Tardiphaga sp. vice304: one gene and its partner. The protein of the gene in region 2 binds, or shares a complex with, the protein of the main gene of each other region. Links are inferred from orthologs where the notes say so. Each region holds a gene or a part of one and is shown on either strand. Other genes may lie near its edges.

The links.
Region 1: the proteins of FNL56_RS15350 (region 2) and pnp are in contact, whole or in part, in a cryo-EM structure (PDB 9QH0), measured with the Escherichia coli proteins. The link is inferred for Tardiphaga sp. vice304 from one-to-one orthologs.

The regions. Positions count from the first base shown.
Region 1 is NZ_CP041402.1:178,899-187,064, forward strand. The notes cover bases 838-3,797. They hold pnp (polyribonucleotide nucleotidyltransferase), read left to right. Parts: upstream 838-1,223; coding sequence 1,224-3,371; downstream 3,372-3,797. Other genes in these bases: rpsO (30S ribosomal protein S15), read left to right, coding at 838-887; FNL56_RS00775 (superoxide dismutase), read left to right, coding at 3,660-3,797. Also shown: tRNA pseudouridine(55) synthase TruB, read left to right, coding at 1-615; more of rpsO, read left to right, coding at 618-837; more of FNL56_RS00775, read left to right, coding at 3,798-4,394; FNL56_RS00780 (2-hydroxyacid dehydrogenase), read right to left, coding at 4,469-5,470; FNL56_RS00785 (SH3 domain-containing protein), read left to right, coding at 5,696-6,247; iron response transcriptional regulator IrrA, read right to left, coding at 6,511-7,017; 3-hydroxyacyl-[acyl-carrier-protein] dehydratase FabA, read left to right, coding at 7,329-7,865; fabB (beta-ketoacyl-ACP synthase I), read left to right, coding at 7,945-8,166. UniProt on the Escherichia coli protein: Involved in mRNA degradation. Catalyzes the phosphorolysis of single-stranded polyribonucleotides processively in the 3'- to 5'-direction. Also involved, along with RNase II, in tRNA processing.
Region 2 is NZ_CP041402.1:3,229,782-3,238,805, forward strand. Bases 3,656-7,473 are described here. They hold FNL56_RS15350 (Rne/Rng family ribonuclease), read right to left. Parts: upstream 7,156-7,473; coding sequence 3,856-7,155; downstream 3,656-3,855. Other genes in these bases: FNL56_RS15345 (TetR/AcrR family transcriptional regulator), read left to right, coding at 3,656-3,792. Outside these bases: FNL56_RS15330 (dicarboxylate/amino acid:cation symporter), read left to right, coding at 1-694; FNL56_RS15335 (hypothetical protein), read left to right, coding at 824-1,039; FNL56_RS15340 (oleate hydratase), read left to right, coding at 1,131-3,065; more of FNL56_RS15345, read left to right, coding at 3,166-3,655; FNL56_RS15355 (N-acetylmuramoyl-L-alanine amidase), read left to right, coding at 7,845-9,024. UniProt on the Escherichia coli protein: Endoribonuclease that plays a central role in RNA processing and decay. Required for the maturation of 5S and 16S rRNAs and the majority of tRNAs. Also involved in the degradation of most mRNAs.

The DNA of each region.
Region 1 (8,166 bases), 3.1 Mb from region 2 along the record:
GGCAATATCGAGCAGACTCCGCCGCAATATTCCGCGATCAAGATCGCCGGCGAGCGCGCCTATGACCTGGCGCGCGACGGCGAGGTCGTGCCGCTGGTTCCCCGGCCCGTCGTGATTCACGATTTTGTGCTGGTCGAACAACAGGATGGCGGTCATTCGGTGTTCGAGGCCGAATGCGGCAAGGGTACCTACGTCCGGGCGCTGGCCCGCGACATGGGCCGTCTGCTCGGTTGCTACGGCCATATCAGTGCGCTGCGCCGCACGCTGGTCGGCCCATTTGCCGAAGCCGACATGATTCCGCTGGAACAGTTGGAGGCTTTGTGCGATAGAGCCGCGTCTGGTGAGGGCAACCTCGCCGACGCGTTACTGCCCGTTGAGACCGCGCTGGACGACATCCCGGCACTGGCCGTCACACGGGCGGATGCGGCAAGGCTCCACCGGGGCCAGGCCGTTTTGTTGCGCGGACGGGATGCGCCCGATAGTAGCGGCACAGTTTATGTCACGGTGGCAGGCCGACTTCTGGCCCTCGCCGAGATTGCCAATGGCGAACTCATCCCCAAGCGCGTGTTCAACCTGACCGGACTCACCAGTTCGGCACGCAAAGAAAGTAACTGACGATGTCGATTACCGCAGAACGCAAAGCGGAAGTCATCAAGACCAACGCCAACAAGGCCACCGATACCGGCTCGCCGGAGGTTCAGATCGCGATCCTCACCGAGCGGATCACCAACCTGACCGCGCACTTCAAGACCCACGTCAAGGACAACCACTCCCGCCGTGGCCTGCTGAAGCTCGTCTCGACGCGTCGTTCGCTGCTTGATTACATCAAGCGCAAGGACGAGCCGCGCTACAAGGCGATGCTCGAAAAGCACAACATCCGTCGCTAACAAATCACGCGCGCATATTCCTGCGCGCGTTTTTGTATTCACGTAGTGCGGGCCACCACGGGCCGCACGATAACGTCCAGCAGCACTCCGGCGGCTGGACGATGACGGGCAAGGTGCCCGTCGCGCGGCAAGGTCCATCGGGACCCCCGCGACCATCGGAAGGATGGACGCCATTCAGAATGCTCGAGCCAGGATTCTGGAAGACTCGGCAGGATCGCCGGACGCTGGTTTCGCGGATATCGCGAACAGCCTCTTGCCGTCTTGCACGGGACTTTCAGGTTCTGGCTTTCGTGTTTTCAGCGCCATGCTTTCGTGAACCCATGAAAGAAAACGTCCATGTTTAATATTCATACCGTCGAAATCGATTGGGGCGGTCGTCCGCTCAAGCTCGAAACCGGCAAGGTCGCCCGTCAAGCCGACGGCGCCGTCATCGCCACCTATGGCGAGACCGTCGTCATCGCCACCGTGGTCGCCGCCAAGACCGCCAAGGATGGCATCGACTTCCTGCCCTTGACCGTCGACTACATCGAGAAGACCTACGCCGCCGGCCGCATCCCGGGTGGCTACTTCAAGCGCGAAGGCCGTCCGACCGAGAAGGAGACCCTGGTCTCCCGCCTGATCGACCGTCCGATCCGCCCGCTGTTCGTCGACGGCTGGCGCAACGAGACCCAGGTCGTCGTCACCGTGCTGTCGCACGACATGGAAAACGATCCGGACATCCTGGCGCTGATCGCCACCTCGGCTGCCCTGACGATTTCCGGCGCCCCGTTCCAGGGCCCGATCGGTGCGGCCCGCGTCGGCTTCATCAACGATGAATTCGTGCTCAACCCGACGCTCGACGAAATGGCCGACACCCAGCTCGACCTGGTCGTCGCCGGCACCCAGGACGCCGTCCTGATGGTCGAATCGGAAGCCAAGGAACTCAACGAAGACGTCATGCTCGGCGCCGTGATGTTCGGTCACCGCCACTTCCAGCCGGTTATCAAGGCGATCATCGAGCTCGCCGAGAAGGCCGCCAAGGAGCCGCGCGAAGTCGTCACCATCGACGACAGCGCGCTCGAAAAGGAAATGCTCGGCATGGTCGAGACCGAGCTGCGCTCGGCCTACTCGCTGCCGATCAAGCAGGAGCGTTACGCTGCCGTCGGCGCCGTCAAGAAGAAGGCGATGGCGCACTACTTCCCGGAAGGCGAAGAGCCCAAATACGACAAGCTGCGCATTGCCGGCGTGTTCAAGGAACTGGAATCGAAGATCGTTCGCTGGAACATCCTCGACACCAAGAAGCGCATCGACGGCCGCGACCTGACCACGGTCCGTCCGATCGTCTGCGAAGTCGGCGTGCTGCCGCGTGCGCACGGTTCGGCGCTGTTCACCCGCGGTGAAACGCAGGCTCTCGTCGTCACCACCCTCGGCACCGGCGAAGACGAGCAGTACATCGACTCGCTGTCGGGCACGTACAAAGAGACGTTCCTGCTGCACTACAACTTTCCTCCCTACTCGGTCGGCGAAACCGGCCGCATGGGCGGCACCAAGCGTCGCGAAATCGGCCACGGCAAGCTTGCCTGGCGCGCGGTGCATCCGGTGCTGCCGGGTCATCACGAATTCCCCTACACCATCCGCGTGGTGTCGGAGATCACCGAGTCGAACGGCTCGTCCTCGATGGCTTCGGTCTGCGGCGCGTCTCTCGCGCTGATGGATGCGGGCGTCCCCCTGAAGCGGCCGACCGCGGGTATCGCGATGGGCCTCATTCTCGAGGGCGAGCGCTTTGCGGTCCTGTCGGACATCCTGGGTGATGAAGATCATCTCGGCGACATGGACTTCAAGGTCGCCGGCACCGACGCCGGCATCACCTCGCTGCAGATGGACATCAAGATCGCCGGCATCACCGAAGAGATCATGAAGGTCGCGCTCGGCCAGGCCAAGGAAGGCCGCATTCACATTCTCGGTGAGATGTCGAAGGCGCTCAACAATGCCCGTGCCGAGCTCGGCGAATACGCGCCGCGCATCGAGACGTTCAAGATCCCGACCGACAAGATCCGTGAAGTGATCGGCACCGGCGGCAAGGTGATCCGCGAGATCGTGGAAAAGACCGGCGCCAAGGTGAACATCGACGATGACGGCACCGTCAAGGTGGCGTCCTCCGATGGCGAGTCGATCAAGGCCGCGATCAAGTGGATCAAGTCGATCGCAAGCGACCCGGAACTCAACGCGATCTATGACGGCACCGTCGTCAAGGTCATGGAGTTCGGTGCGTTCGTGAACTTCTTCGGCGCCAAGGACGGCCTGGTTCACATCAGCCAGCTCGCGTCCGGCCGCGTGCAGAAGACCTCCGACGTCGTCAAGGAAGGCGACAAGGTCAAGGTCAAGCTGCTCGGCTTCGACGATCGCGGCAAGACCCGCCTGTCGATGAAGGTCGTCGACCAGACCACCGGCGAAGACCTCGAAGCCAAGCAGAAGGCCGAAGAAGGCACCGCTGCGGCAGAGTAAATTTCGCAATTCGCGAATGCGGAAAGGGCGGCCGAAAGGCCGCCCTTTTTGTTTGAGAATGTTTTGCGACGGCCGAGCGATATCCCTCACCCCGAGCGAAGCGAAGCTTCGCGCGGCGGGGAGGGAAAGGAAACCAGCGGTCCCGCAGCGCGATCGCGCCGCTGCGTCACAATGCCTTTCGCGAAACCAGCCGCCACGGCGTTGCGTAGTTGTTCGCACTATTGCCACTCAGTCCGGCTAGCATCGTCGCGTTTGGCCGATTCGACTTAATCACCACGGAGAATTCCGATGACCATGATGTCCCGCCGCCATCTGATGCTGGCCGCCGCCGGCGCCGCCGCCATTGCCGCAGCGCCGCGCTTTGCCTTCGCCCAGGCCGCAGCGCCCGCCGCTGCAACCCCTTTCGTGCTGCCGCCGCTGACCTATCCGGTCGCCGCCCTGGAACCGCATATCGATGCGAAGACCATGGAGATCCATCACGACAAGCACCACGCCGCCTACGTCGCGAATATGAACGCGTTTGCCAAGGACGCGCCGCAGATCGCATCAACGCCCATCGTCGATGTGCTCGGCAAGCTCGGCGACGTGCCGGAAGCGATCCGCACCGGCGTCCGCAACAATCTTGGCGGCCACGCCAACCACACCATGTTCTGGCAGATCATGGGACCGAACGGCGGCAAGCCGGAAGGTGAAGTGCTCGCCGCGATCGAACGCGACCTCGGCGGCATGGAGAAATTCCAGACCGACTTCAACGCCGCCGGCGGCCGCCAGTTCGGTTCGGGCTGGGTGTTCGTGACCGTCGACAAGGCCGGCAAGCTCGCGATCGAGAACCGTCCCAACCAGGACAATCCGGCGATGGACGGCAAGCGCGCCTTGATGGGCAACGACGTCTGGGAGCACGCTTATTACCTGAACTACCAGAACCGCCGCGCCGACTATCTCAAGGCGTGGTGGAACACGGTGAACTGGAAGGTGATCGGCGATCGCTATGCGATGGCCAAGGCCGGCACGCTGGGCGTCTGACGTCGCAACAACTTAAGGACCTGCAGCTCCTTGCCGAACGGGAGGAGCTGCAGCGTCGCTGCGTCAACTGAAAGCTACAACATCGCCGGAAACACCCGGTCCCGTGGCTTGTGGCCGTCGAGGAACGCGCGGATGTTGATGATGACCTTCTCGCCCATCTCGACGCGGCCCTCGATCGTGGCCGATCCCATATGCGGCAGCAGCACGACCTTGCCGGCTTTCGCCAGCCGCAGCAGCTTCGGATTGACCGCGGGCTCGTGCTCGAACACGTCGAGGCCGGCGCCTGCAATGTCGCCCGACTCGATCAGCTTGGTCAGCGTCTCCTCGTCGATTACCTCGCCGCGCGCAGTGTTGACGATATAGGCGTCCTTGCGCACTAGCTTGAGGCGTCGCGCCGACAGCAGATGGAAGGTGGCCGGCGTGTGCGGGCAGTTCACCGAGATGATGTCCATTCGCGCCAGCATCTGGTCGAGCGAATCCCAGTAGGTCGCGCCGAGCTCGTCGGCGATCACCGGGGCCACCGGCTTGCGGTTGTGGTAGTGGATCTGCAGCCCGAAGGCGCGGGCGCGGCGCGCCACCGCCTGGCCGATCCGGCCCATGCCGATGATCCCCAGCCGCTTGCCGCCGAGCCTGCGGCCGAGCATCCAGGTCGGCGACCAGCCCGGCCAGTCCTTGCCTTCGGTGAGGATCGAGGCGCCCTCGATCAGGCGCCGCGGCACCGCGAGGATCAGGCCCATCGTCATGTCCGCGGTGTCTTCGGTCAGCACCTTCGGCGTATTGGTGACGATGATGCCGCGCGCCTGCGCCGCGATGACGTCGATATTATCGACGCCATTGCCGAAATTGGCGATCAGCTTGACCTTGAGGTCGGGCTGTTCGAGCAGTTCCTTGGTGATCTCGTCGGTGACGGTCGGGACCAGCACGTCGGCAGTTCGCATCGCGTCGAGCAATTGCGCTTCCGTCAGCGGCGTGTCGTCGAGATTGATGCGGGCGTCGAACAGTTCGCGCATCCGCGTCTCGATGCTGTCCGGCAGCTTGCGGGTGACCACGACCAGGGGTTTTTTCTTGACCGACATGTGCTGCTCACTCGCGCTTTGGCCCGGCTGTTCAGTCCGCATTAACCCGGTTGATCGAAACTGCCGAGACCGCGCGATCTCACCGTTTCCTCCGGGTTCCCCGGACGCCTTCTGGCGTCCCGGGCTTCATCTTGGGCGTTCGACCTCTCTAGCAGAAGGCCGAGCCAAAACAAGAACCCAGGACAATGACGAGGCGACGCGGATAGAATCGGTTGAGGTTGGCGAATGGCGTTCAGGCGTGTGGTGGGTGCGGCGTTGCTGGGGGCAGCTTGCCTCGGCCTTTCGGTGCAACCGGGTTCGGCGGCGCGGGATGCCGCCCGGGACGCGGCCAACAACGTGCCGGTGGGCGGCAGCGGGCTGCCGGTGCCGCGCTATGTCAGCCTGAAGTCCGACCATGTGAACGTCCGCGCCGGCCCGACCAAGGACAATGACGTGGCCTGGGTCTATACCAAATCCGGCCTGCCGGTGGAGATCACCGCCGAATATGAGAACTGGCGCCGGGTGCGCGATTCTGAAGGCGCCGAGGGCTGGGTCTACCACTCGCTGCTGTCGGGCCGCCGCACCGCGGTGGTGACGATGAAGAACAAGGATGACCTTGCCTCGATCTATGACAGTCCGGATGCCACCAGCCCGGTGGCCGCCAGGCTGCAGGCCGGCGTGGTGGCACAGGTCAAGCGCTGCAAGAACAGCTGGTGCCGCGTGATGGGCGCCGGCTTCGACGGCTGGATCGAACAGCAGCGGCTATGGGGCGTCTATGCCGACGAGAAGGTCGATTGAGGGAACTTAGCAGGCTCTGATCTTCCCTCTCCCCTTGTGGGAGAGGGTGGATCGAACGCGAAGCGTTCGAGACGGGTGAGGGGTAGCCGCAAGCTCCGTCGCCCAGAAACCCCTCATCCGTCGCCGACTTCGTCGGCGCCACCTTCTCCCACAAGGGGAGAAGGAAGGAAAAAAGACGCGCACAGGCGCCGCGGCTAACGGCGCTTCAAATTACAGATCACGGTGTCTATGGGTCCCGGCGTTCGCCGGGACGACAGAGATGCTCAGCGCTTCTTGCGCAGCCGGACGACCATGTCGATGCGGCTGATCTCGTAGCCCTCGGGAACGTCGGGCATTTTCTGCAGCACCATGTGCGGATCGGGAATGTCGACCAGCTCGTGGTTGTTCTCGAGGTAATAATGGTGATGCGCGGTGACGTTGGTGTCGAAGTAGGTCTTGGTGCCGTCCACGCTGACCTGCCGGAGCAGGCCGGAATCGGTGAGCTGGTTCAGCGTGTTGTAAACCGTGGCGAGCGATACCGGGACCTTGGCGAGGGAGGCTTCCTCGTAGAGCATTTCCGCGGTCAGATGGCGGGCGCCCTTGCCGAACAACAGCCAGCCCAGCGCCATGCGCTGGCGGGTCGGGCGCAAGCCCACCGACTGCAGCATCTCATTGACGTCATGCCAAGGGCAGCCGGTCAGCGCCGGCTGGCGACCGCGGTTGATTTCCGCAACCGCAGCAGCGTCACTGCTGACGCTCGACGTATTGCCGTTCGAAGCAATGTCACTCATGTCCACGTCGGTGATCCCTGCCGTTGCGGCGCCCAACACGCACTCTGCCCTCTCTCTATAGGCCCGGCTGCCGTCAGATGCAAGGTTTTCGCAACTGGAGCCATGCGCTGACCGGGAAGCTCGATCGGGTCGGCCCGCCCCGCCAGTACCATCCGGCCGCCGAAACCGCCGCTTTGCCGCCCCCCAAGCCTATGATAGAGAGCGCGCGACAGGTCCGGCGATAACTGCCTGATTTGAACCAGTTCTGCGTGTCCCGGCCACCCCGGCGGGTTCGCAGGATGCAGATACCGACGTTGGAAAGCCAAGGCATGATTCAGGACAAGCGCAGCAGTTACGAGTACGAGGATCTGCTGGCCTGCGGCCGTGGCGAATTGTTCGGCCCCGGCAATGCGCAACTGCCGCTGCCACCGATGCTGATGTTCGACCGCATCACCGAGATCAACGACAATGGCGGCGAATTCGGCAAGGGCCTGATCCGCGCCGAACTCGACGTCACGCCGGAACTCTGGTTCTTTGCCTGCCACTTCAAGGGCGACCCGGTAATGCCGGGCTGCCTCGGTCTCGACGCGATGTGGCAGATGGTCGGCTTTTTCCTCGGCTGGTCCGGCGGCATCGGCCCCGGCCGCGCGCTCGGCCTCGGCGAGCTGAAGTTTTCCGGCCAGGTTCTCCCGAACGTCAAGAAGGTGGTCTACACCATCGACGTCAAGCGGGTGATGCGCTCAAAATTGTGGTTGGGCATTGCCGATGGCTCGCTTTCGGCAGATGGCGAGATTATCTATCGTGCCAAGGACCTGAAGGTCGGCCTGTTCAAGCAGGAGGCTGCTGCCGCATTGCAGCCGGGAACGTAGTCTAGTCAGCGCTGCACAACGGCCGTCACCGATCGGCGACGGCCAGTCAACAACACGGATTTTAGAGGGCGGGACGATCATGAGGCGGGTTGTCGTCACGGGGATGGGCATTGTCTCATCTATCGGAAACAACACTCAGGAAGTGCTTGCGAGCCTCCATGAGGCAAAGTCGGGCATCACGCGCGCCGACAAGTACGCGGAGCTCGGTTTCCGCTCGCAGGTGCAGGGCGCGCCGACGCTGAATGCGTCGGAGATGATCGATCGCCGCGCAATGCGTTTCCTCGGTGAGGGCGCGGCGTGG
Region 2 (9,024 bases):
GTTCGGCGCGATGGCCTATACGATCGGCAAGTTCGGTCCGGCGGCGCTGACCAATCTGGTCAGCCTGATCGCGCTGTTCTACGGCACGGCGCTGCTGTTCGTGATCGTCGTGCTCGGCCTGATCGCGAGAATGGTCGGCTTCAGCATTTTCAAGTTCATCGCCTACATCAAGGATGAGCTCTTGATCGTGCTCGGCACCAGTTCGTCGGAGAGCGCGCTGCCGCAGCTGATGGCCAAGCTGGAGCGGCTCGGCTGCTCGAAGTCGGTCGTCGGCCTGGTGGTCCCGACCGGCTACTCGTTCAACCTCGACGGCACCAACATCTACATGACGCTGGCGACGCTGTTCATCGCGCAGGCGCTCGGCGTCGATCTGACGTTCGGCCAGCAGCTCACCATCCTGCTGGTGGCGATGCTGACCTCGAAGGGCGCCTCCGGCGTCACCGGCGCCGGCTTCATCACGCTGGCCGCGACGCTCAGCGTCGTCGATCCCCGTCTGGTGCCGGGCATGGCGATCGTGTTCTCGATCGACAAGTTCATGAGCGAAGTGCGTGCGCTGACCAACATCACCGGCAACGGCGTCGCCGCGGTGTTCGTGTCGTGGTGGGAAGGCGAACTCGATCACGACGTGATGCACGCCAACCTCAACAAGACCATCGATCCGTCGGATCTGGAGACGGGCGTGACGACGGGCTGACCGTTCGGCTCTATGGCTGTCAGCACAAAAGCCGCCCGGTTCGCCGGGCGGCTTTTTGCTGACCCATCGCTGTCATTCCGGGGCGCGAACGCGCCAGCGTGAGCGAACCCGGAATCTGGATGTGGGAAGATGAACATGCCGGGATTCCGGGTCGCCATCAGCCGGCTTCGCCGCCTGCTGCATCCCGGAATGACAGTTTGTGATCAGCAAACAGCTGCCTTGTTTGGCCGGGCCGCTTCTTTCATACGAGCAGCGGTGCCCGCGACGGTGTTCTCCGGCGGTTCGATCATGCAACGCATCGCGGTAGAATTGATCGATATCAAACGATATTCGAATATCGTGTGACATCTTGAAGGCCGAATTTCGATATCCGCTGCCGACCAAGGAAATGCACATGACCCACAATATCCCTTGCCCCAACGCGCCGGCTCCCGGCATGCCCCTGATCGAAACCAATGTGGGTGAAGGCTTCTGGCGCAAGGGCCCGAACGAGCCGCTGCCGCCGCCCGATATGATGGGTCCCTACATGCGCGGCCGGGCCGTGCCGACACGGCCGGTCAAAGGACGCAAGGCCTGGATCATCGGCAGCGGCATCGCCGGTCTGTCGGCCGCCTTTTACATGATCCGGGATGGCGGCATGAAGGGCGAGGACATCACGATCCTCGACTCGATGGACATCGCCGGCGGCTCGCTCGATGGCGCCGGCGACGCCGAAACCGGCTACATCGTCCGCGGCGGCCGCGAGATGAACTTCAATTACGATAATTTCTGGGACGTGTTCCAGGATGTGCCGGCGCTGGAATTGGCCGAAGGCTACAGCGTGCTCGACGAATACCGGCTGGTGAACGACAACGACCTGAACTGGTCCAAGGCCCGGTTGATGCACCAGCAGGGAAAAATCCGGGATTTTTCGACGCTGGGCCTCAGCAAGTCGCATCAGTGGGAGCTCATCAAGCTTCTGCTCAAGCGCAAGGAAGAGCTCGACGACGTCACGATCGAGCAATATTTCAGCAAGAGCTTCTTCGAGACCAACTTCTGGTATCTGTGGCGATCGATGTTTGCCTTCGAGAACTGGCAGAGCCTGCTAGAGATGAAGCTCTACATGCATCGCTTCCTCGATGCGCTCGACGGGATGGCCGACATGTCGACCTGCGTTTTCCCGAAGTACAATCAATATGACAGCTTCGTCGTGCCGTTGCTCCGCCTGCTGAAGGACAAGGGCGTCAAGGTGCAGTTCGACACAAGGGCCTATGACCTCGACATGTTGGAACAGCAGGGCCAGCGCACCGTCACCGCGATCCGCTGCAAGGTCGGCGGTAACGACGAGAGCATCGCCATCGGTCCGGACGACATGGTGTTCGCGCTTACGGGATCGATGACCGAGGGCACGGCCTATGGCGACATGGACACGGCCCCGGTTCTGGCCCGCGATGCCAAGCCGGGCGAGGACAGCGACTGGATGCTGTGGAAGAACCTCGCCAGCAAATCGCCGATATTCGGCAAGCCGGAAAAATTCTGCGGCAATGCCGCGGCATCGACGTGGGAATCGGCGACGCTGACCTGCAAGCCCTCACCGCTGGTAGACAGGCTGAAGGAATTGTCGGTCAACGATCCCTATTCGGGAAAGACCGTGACCGGTGGCGTGATCACCTTTACGGATTCCAACTGGGTGCTGAGCTTCACCTGCAACCGCCAGCCGCACTTCCCGACACAGCCTGACGACGTGCTGGTGCTGTGGGTCTATGCGCTGCTGATGGACAAGGATGGCAACTACGTCAAGAAGCCGATGCCGGCCTGCAACGGCCGCGAGATCCTGGCTGAGCTTTGCTACCATCTCGGCATCGTCGACCAGCTTGACGCCGTCGCCGCCAACACCAAGGTCCGCATCGCGCTGATGCCGTTCATTACAGCGCAGTTCATGCCGCGCGCGGCAGGCGATCGCCCCCGCGTCGTGCCTGCGGGCTGCACCAACCTCGCCTTGATGGGGCAGTTCGTGGAAACCAGCAACGACATCATCTTCACGATGGAATGTTCGGTGCGAACGGCGCGGATCGGCGTCTACACGCTGCTGGGGCTGCCCAGGCAGGTCGCCGATATCAGTCCGACGCAATATGATATCCGCAATCTGATGAAGGCAGCCCGCGTGCTCAACAATAACGAGCCGTTCATGGGCGAACGGCTGCTGCATCGCCTGCTCGATAAGACCTATTTCGCCCATATCCTCCCGCCATTGCCGGAGCGAGACGGAGAGCTCGGCGAGCGTGTGGAAGCCGAGATGGCGACGCTTCTGGGCAAAGGAAGTCATGCGCTCGCAGCGGTGTTCGGCTGGTTCGACCAGCTGCGCGACGGGCCGCGGAGCAAGTCCAAATAGCGAAGGGCCTGCAAAAAGGTTCGGTAGTAGAAAAGCGTCGGACGGGGGAAGCGGAGCGCGCCGCTTCCCCTTCACGGTACACACGATCGAGATCGGGAAAATGCGGAAGACGAGAGAGCAAAGCCGATTGGAGACGCGTCAGCGCCTGCTCGCATCGGCGCGCGCCGCGATCGTGCGCGATGGCGTGGGGGCGTTGTCGTTGCGCGGACTATGCGAGGAGGCCGGTTTTTCGCAGGGCGCCTTCTACTCGAACTTCGCCGGCCGCGACGATCTGTTGATTGCGCTGATGGAGAGCCACATTCATGGCGAGGTGGAAGTGCTTCGCGGCCTTGTTGAGGTTACCCGCACCCACTCGCTGGACGATTTTCTCGCGGCGCTTGCCGTGCATCTGGCTGATCTCGCAGAGCAGACCAGATGGTCGCTGCTGGCCATTGAACTGCAGCTTCATGCCCGGCGCGACCCCGGTTTCGCAGAAGCCTATGATGACGCCAACACCGGCTATTTCGCCGAGTTCGCGTCGCTGGTCGATGACATCGTCCGGCGTCACGACCTGGCGCCGGCCTTGCCGCCGTTGCAGATCACCATGGGGCTCTATGCGCTGTGGTCAGGTCTTGCCGTGCAAGGCGTGGTGGCCGGAGCCCCGCCGCGCGATAAAATCTTTCTCGCTTTTCTTCGCGCCGTCATTGGTGGATGGCCATCGGCGCGAGAGCACGGACGCATCGTTTAACCCGGTCAGCAAAAAGCCGCCCGGTTTGGCCGGGCGGCTTTTTATTGTTCGTTTGGGTCGAGTCTACTCGCCGTTGCCGAATGCGCGGGACCACCATCCGGCCTTGCGGGGCGCGGTGTCGGTACCGGCGTCCGGCTTGGCGGGCTCCGGCGCTGGGACGGGCGCTGGCGCTGCGACAGGCTCAGGTGCCGCAGCGACCGGTTCAGGCGCCGCAGCGACCGGGGCGGCGACGGGCGCAGCGGAGGAGCCGAAGCTGACCTTCTCGCGGACCGTCGAACGGCGGCGGGCGGCAGCCTTGTCGTCGTCCTGCGCAACGGCTTCCGGGGCCGGCTCCGGCTCCGGCGTAGCGACGGGCTGCGGCGGGGCGGTCGCGGGTTCGGCATTGAACGACGCCGGCTGCGCCGGCTCGGCCTGTCCGGCGATCGCTTCCGTCAGCGTCGAGTCATGCGGCCGCAGCGAGCTGCCGTCGTGCGGCACCGGACCGCCTTCGAGGTCGGCGACCGCCTCAGAGGCTTCGGAAGCCTGCAGCGGACCGAGTTCGTCGGCGATCGAGCCGACGACACCGTCTTCCGGACCGCCACGCCGGCGACGACCACCGCGACGGCCGCGGCGGCGCGGACGGCGCTCGCCATCGACCGGCTCGGCACGGGCTTCGCCGGGCACGTCCTCGGATTCCTCGTCGTCGCCTTCGGCGTCGTCACCGACGGCCTCCACGAGACCTTCGCTGGCGAAGGCGGCGGCTTCATTCACGTCACGCTCGGCCACCGGCCCGCCTTCGCGGGTCTCGCCGGCACGGCCACGACGACGCCGGCGGCGCTTGCGCTTGCGGCCATCGGCATCGGTGTCGCTGCCGGCGCTCTCGGCGGCGTTGTCGTCGTCGGCCGACCCATCGGCCGGACCATCGACCAGACCTTCGGTCTCCTCGGTCTCGATTTCGGCTTCGACCTCGAACAGGTCTTCATCGTCGAACGGCTCTTCTTCCAGCGGTGGCGGGAAGGCGGCGACCTGGGCGGCAAGGATGCCCTTGGCGGCTTCCAGCGTATGCACCTGGTCGCCGCGGTCGATCACGAAGGACTGCTGACCGGTGATGCTGGCGTCGGCGATCACGGCGAGCGTGACCTTGAAGGAGCTTTCGAGATCCCGCAGATGGCCGCGCTTGTGATTGAGCACATAGAGCGCGACGTCGGTGCGGGTGCGAACCACCATGTTATGGGTGGCACCCTTCATCAGGATCTCTTCCATGCCGCGCAGCAGCTGCAGCGCAACGGAGGAGACCGAACGGACGTGGCCGCTGCCGCCGCAATGCGTGCAGACCTCGGTGGAGCTTTCCAGCACGCTGGCGCGGATGCGCTGGCGCGACATTTCGAGCAGGCCGAAATGCGAGATGCGTCCGACCTGGATGCGTGCGCGATCCTGCCGCAGGCAGTCGCTCATCTTGCGCTCGACGGAGCGGTTGTTGCGCTTCTCATCCATGTCGATGAAGTCGATGACGATCAGGCCGGCGAGATCGCGCAACCGGAGCTGACGCGCAACTTCTTCCGCGGCTTCAAGATTGGTCTTGAGCGCGGTGTCCTCGATGTGATGCTCCTTGGTGGAGCGGCCGGAGTTGACGTCGATCGAGACCAGCGCTTCGGTCTGGTTGATGACGATGTAGCCGCCGGACTTCAGCTGCACGGTCGGCGAGAACATTGCGTCCAACTGGCTCTCGACACCCATCCGCGAGAACAGCGGCTGGCCGTCGCGATACAGCTTCACCGCGCGAACGTTCGACGGCATCAGCATGTGCATGAAGTCGCGGGCTTCCTGATAGCCAGCTTCGCCGGCGACCTGGATCTCGTCGATTTCCTTGTTGTAGAGGTCGCGCAGCGAACGCTTGATCAGCGAGCCTTCCTCGTAGACGAGGGTGGGCGCCTGCGACTTCAGCGTCATGTCGCGGACGGTTTCCCACATCCGGATCAGATATTCGAAGTCGCGCTTGATTTCCGGCTTGGTGCGGGAGGCGCCTGCGGTGCGCAGGATGATCCCCATGCCTTCCGGCACGTCGAGGTCGGAGACCACTTCCTTGAGGCGGGAGCGATCCTGCGCCGAGGTGATCTTGCGCGAGATGCCGCCACCGCGCGCGGTGTTCGGCATCAAGACGGCATAGCGGCCGGCCAGCGACAGGTAGGTGGTCAGCGCGGCGCCCTTGTTGCCGCGCTCTTCCTTGACGACCTGCACCAGCATCACCTGGCGGCGCTTGATGACTTCCTGGATCTTGTACTGGCGGCGCGGCCGGAAGGCGCGCTCGGGCACTTCTTCCAGAACGTCGTCGCCGCCGACGGATTCGACCTGATCCTCTTCGGCTTCTTCTTCCTCGTCTTCCTCGTCGTCATGCTCGTCGGCTTCTACGGCCGCGTGCTCGTCGTGGTGCACGGCGTCGTCGGCATGCGCCAGGTTCTTCGCGGCGGCGTAGGCGGCGTCATGATGGTCTTCATGGGCGTGGTCGTCGTGACCGTGATCATGCGCTTCGGTCGCAACGGCAGCCACCGGTTCGGCCAGTTCGGCGGCCGTTTCCGGCGCGGCGGTTTCGGCCACCGGCTGGTCCGGGTGGATTTCGGAAGCGGGGGTCTCGGAAGCGGGGGTCTCGGACGTCACGGCTTCAACGGCCGGCGTCGCGGCAGCGGGCGCCTCGGCGATCGAAGTCTCGGACACAGGAACCTCGGCGACGGGTGCCTCGGCATCGATCGGCGCAGCGTGGCTCTCGTGATGGTGGTCGCCGAAGGCTTCGCCGGTTACAGCGGGCTCGCCGTGGGAATGGTCACCCTCGGCATGGTCATGGGCGTGGCTGTGCGGCTGACCGTCGTGGTCATGCTCGTGATGCTCGCCGGCATGGTGGCCTTCGTCATGGGCATGAACGTGTTCGCCGGCGGGCGCGTCGAAAGCGGGATCGCGCGGCTGCTCGGCCTGTGACGGATCCTGCGCGACGACGTCGCTCTGCACGCGCTCGCCGCCGCTGCGGCGGCGCGAGTTGCGATGACGCGGGCGCTTGCTGCCGCGGCTGGAACGGTTGTCGGTCTCTTCTTCGGCCTCGCGATGGGCGCGTTCGTCGGCCTCGATCAGCGCCAGACGGTCGGCGACCGGGATCTGGTAGTAATCGGGGTGGATTTCGCTGAAGGCGAGGAAGCCGTGGCGGTTGCCGCCATATTCGATGAAAGCGGCCTGCAGCGAGGGCTCTACGCGGGTGACTTTGGCAAGGTAGATGTTGCCGCGAAGCTGCTTGCGCTGCGCGGTCTCGAAATCAAATTCCTCGACGCGATTGCCGCGGATCACGACGACCCGGGTCTCTTCCGCGTGGGTGGCATCGATCAACATTTTGTTGGGCATTTGGGGGCTCATGGCGGCGGAGGGCGCGCGTGGCGGCAAGCGCGAAGGGCGCAGCCGGGTGACGCAACGGTCCACCTGATTCGGGGGTGAAAGGAAGGCCGAAACGCAACCCGGGGCGCCGTGCCGATCGCAGACCCAGTGCAGGGCGACGCGCGAAGCTGAGGCTTCGCATCGGCGCAGGTCCCGTATAGGTCTTCGTCGGCATCACAGTCTGGCGCATCAAGCGTCGGCCCGTCTAAATCTCGGCGGCAATGGCGCCGCCTTTATTGCTGGCGTCCGGCGAAAGAGGTCGCCGGCTCTCGCCTATCCCGCGCGTAAAAGCGGGATAATCGGTCGTGACGTGTCTCAAAGCCGCCCCTGAACAAGATGGCCGGGGAACGGACGCCGCTCGGGCTAGAACCGCCCCTCTGATCAGCCGCGCGCTGCGCGGGCTGGTGAAGGGAGATCGGAAAAACGCTGGTTCCGCCAGATATTTACCTGAGGAAACCGGCGCTGCACCGGGAGGCTGAAACGACACAATCGGGAGTTAAACCGTCAGCCCTTCGGTCATACGTCGATTGGCGGCCCCATGCAAGGGAAGCGTCACAGCGCTGCAACACTCCCGACTAATCGGCGCGACCCGGTTAAGCTTCGATTAACCCTGCGGTTCTATTGCGTTAAACGGGGCTGTAACGGAGGCACTGGATTCGTTGTCGGGCCGCGCAAACCAACTCATCGGGCTTTGGATGGCGCTTTCGGGCGTCGTGATCGGCTGCGGGTGGCCGGCGCCCGGCCGTGCCCAGGCTGAGTCGGCGCCCGCTGGGAATGTCAGCCCGTTTCCGGTCGCCTCCGACGTGCGGATCGCCGGCGACGACAAGCAGACCCGCTTTATCCTCGATCTTGACAAGAAGATCCCGCTGCGTGCCTTCGCGCTGGCCGATCCGTACCGGGTGGTGGTCGATATCCCCCAGGTCTCGTTCCAGCTCGAAGCTGGCGGCGGCACCGTCGCGCGCGGGCTGATCAAGGCGTTTCGCTACGGGCTGGTGATGCCCGGCGGTTCGCGGATCGTGTTTGACCTCTCCGGTCCGGCCAAAATCAAGAGCGCCTATGCGCTGGATCCGGCCAACGGCCAGCCGGCCCGGCTGGTGATCGACCTCGAGGCGGTCGATCGCGCCGCGTTCAGCCAGGCACTGGCCGTCGAGAGCAACGCCGAACTGCGGCCGGCGATCGAGGTCACCGGCTCGGCGCCTGCCGGCACCGCAGCTTCTGCCAACGATCCCCGCCCGGTGGTGGTGCTGGATCCTGGCCATGGCGGTATCGACAACGGCACCCAATCCGGCGGCGAGAGCGAAAAGGGCCTGGTGCTCAGCTTTGGCCTGGCGCTGCGCGACCGGCTGGAAAAGGCCGGCAAGTACCGCGTGGTGATGACCCGCAGCGACGATACCTTCATCGCGCTGAACGACCGCGTGAAGATGGCGCGTGGCCTGTCGGCGGCACTGTTTGTGTCGATTCACGCCGACGCCTTGCCGCGCGGCGAGGGCGAGGCGCATGGCGCCACGGTCTATACGCTGTCCGACAAGGCGTCGGACGCCGAGGCGCAGCGGCTGGCGGATTCGGAAAACAAGGCGGACGCCATCGGCGGCGTCAATCTCACCGAGGAGCCGACCGACGTCGCCGATATCCTGATCGAGCTGACGCAGCGCGAGACCCGGACCTTTTCCAACCGTTTTGCGCGGCTGGTCGCCGCCGAAATGAAGACCACGGCGCGGATGCACAAGCATCCGCTGAAATCGGCCGGCTTCCGGGTGCTGAAGGCGCCGGACGTGCCCTCGGTGCTGATCGAACTCGGCTACGTCTCCAACAAGGACGACCTGCAGCAACTGCTGTCGG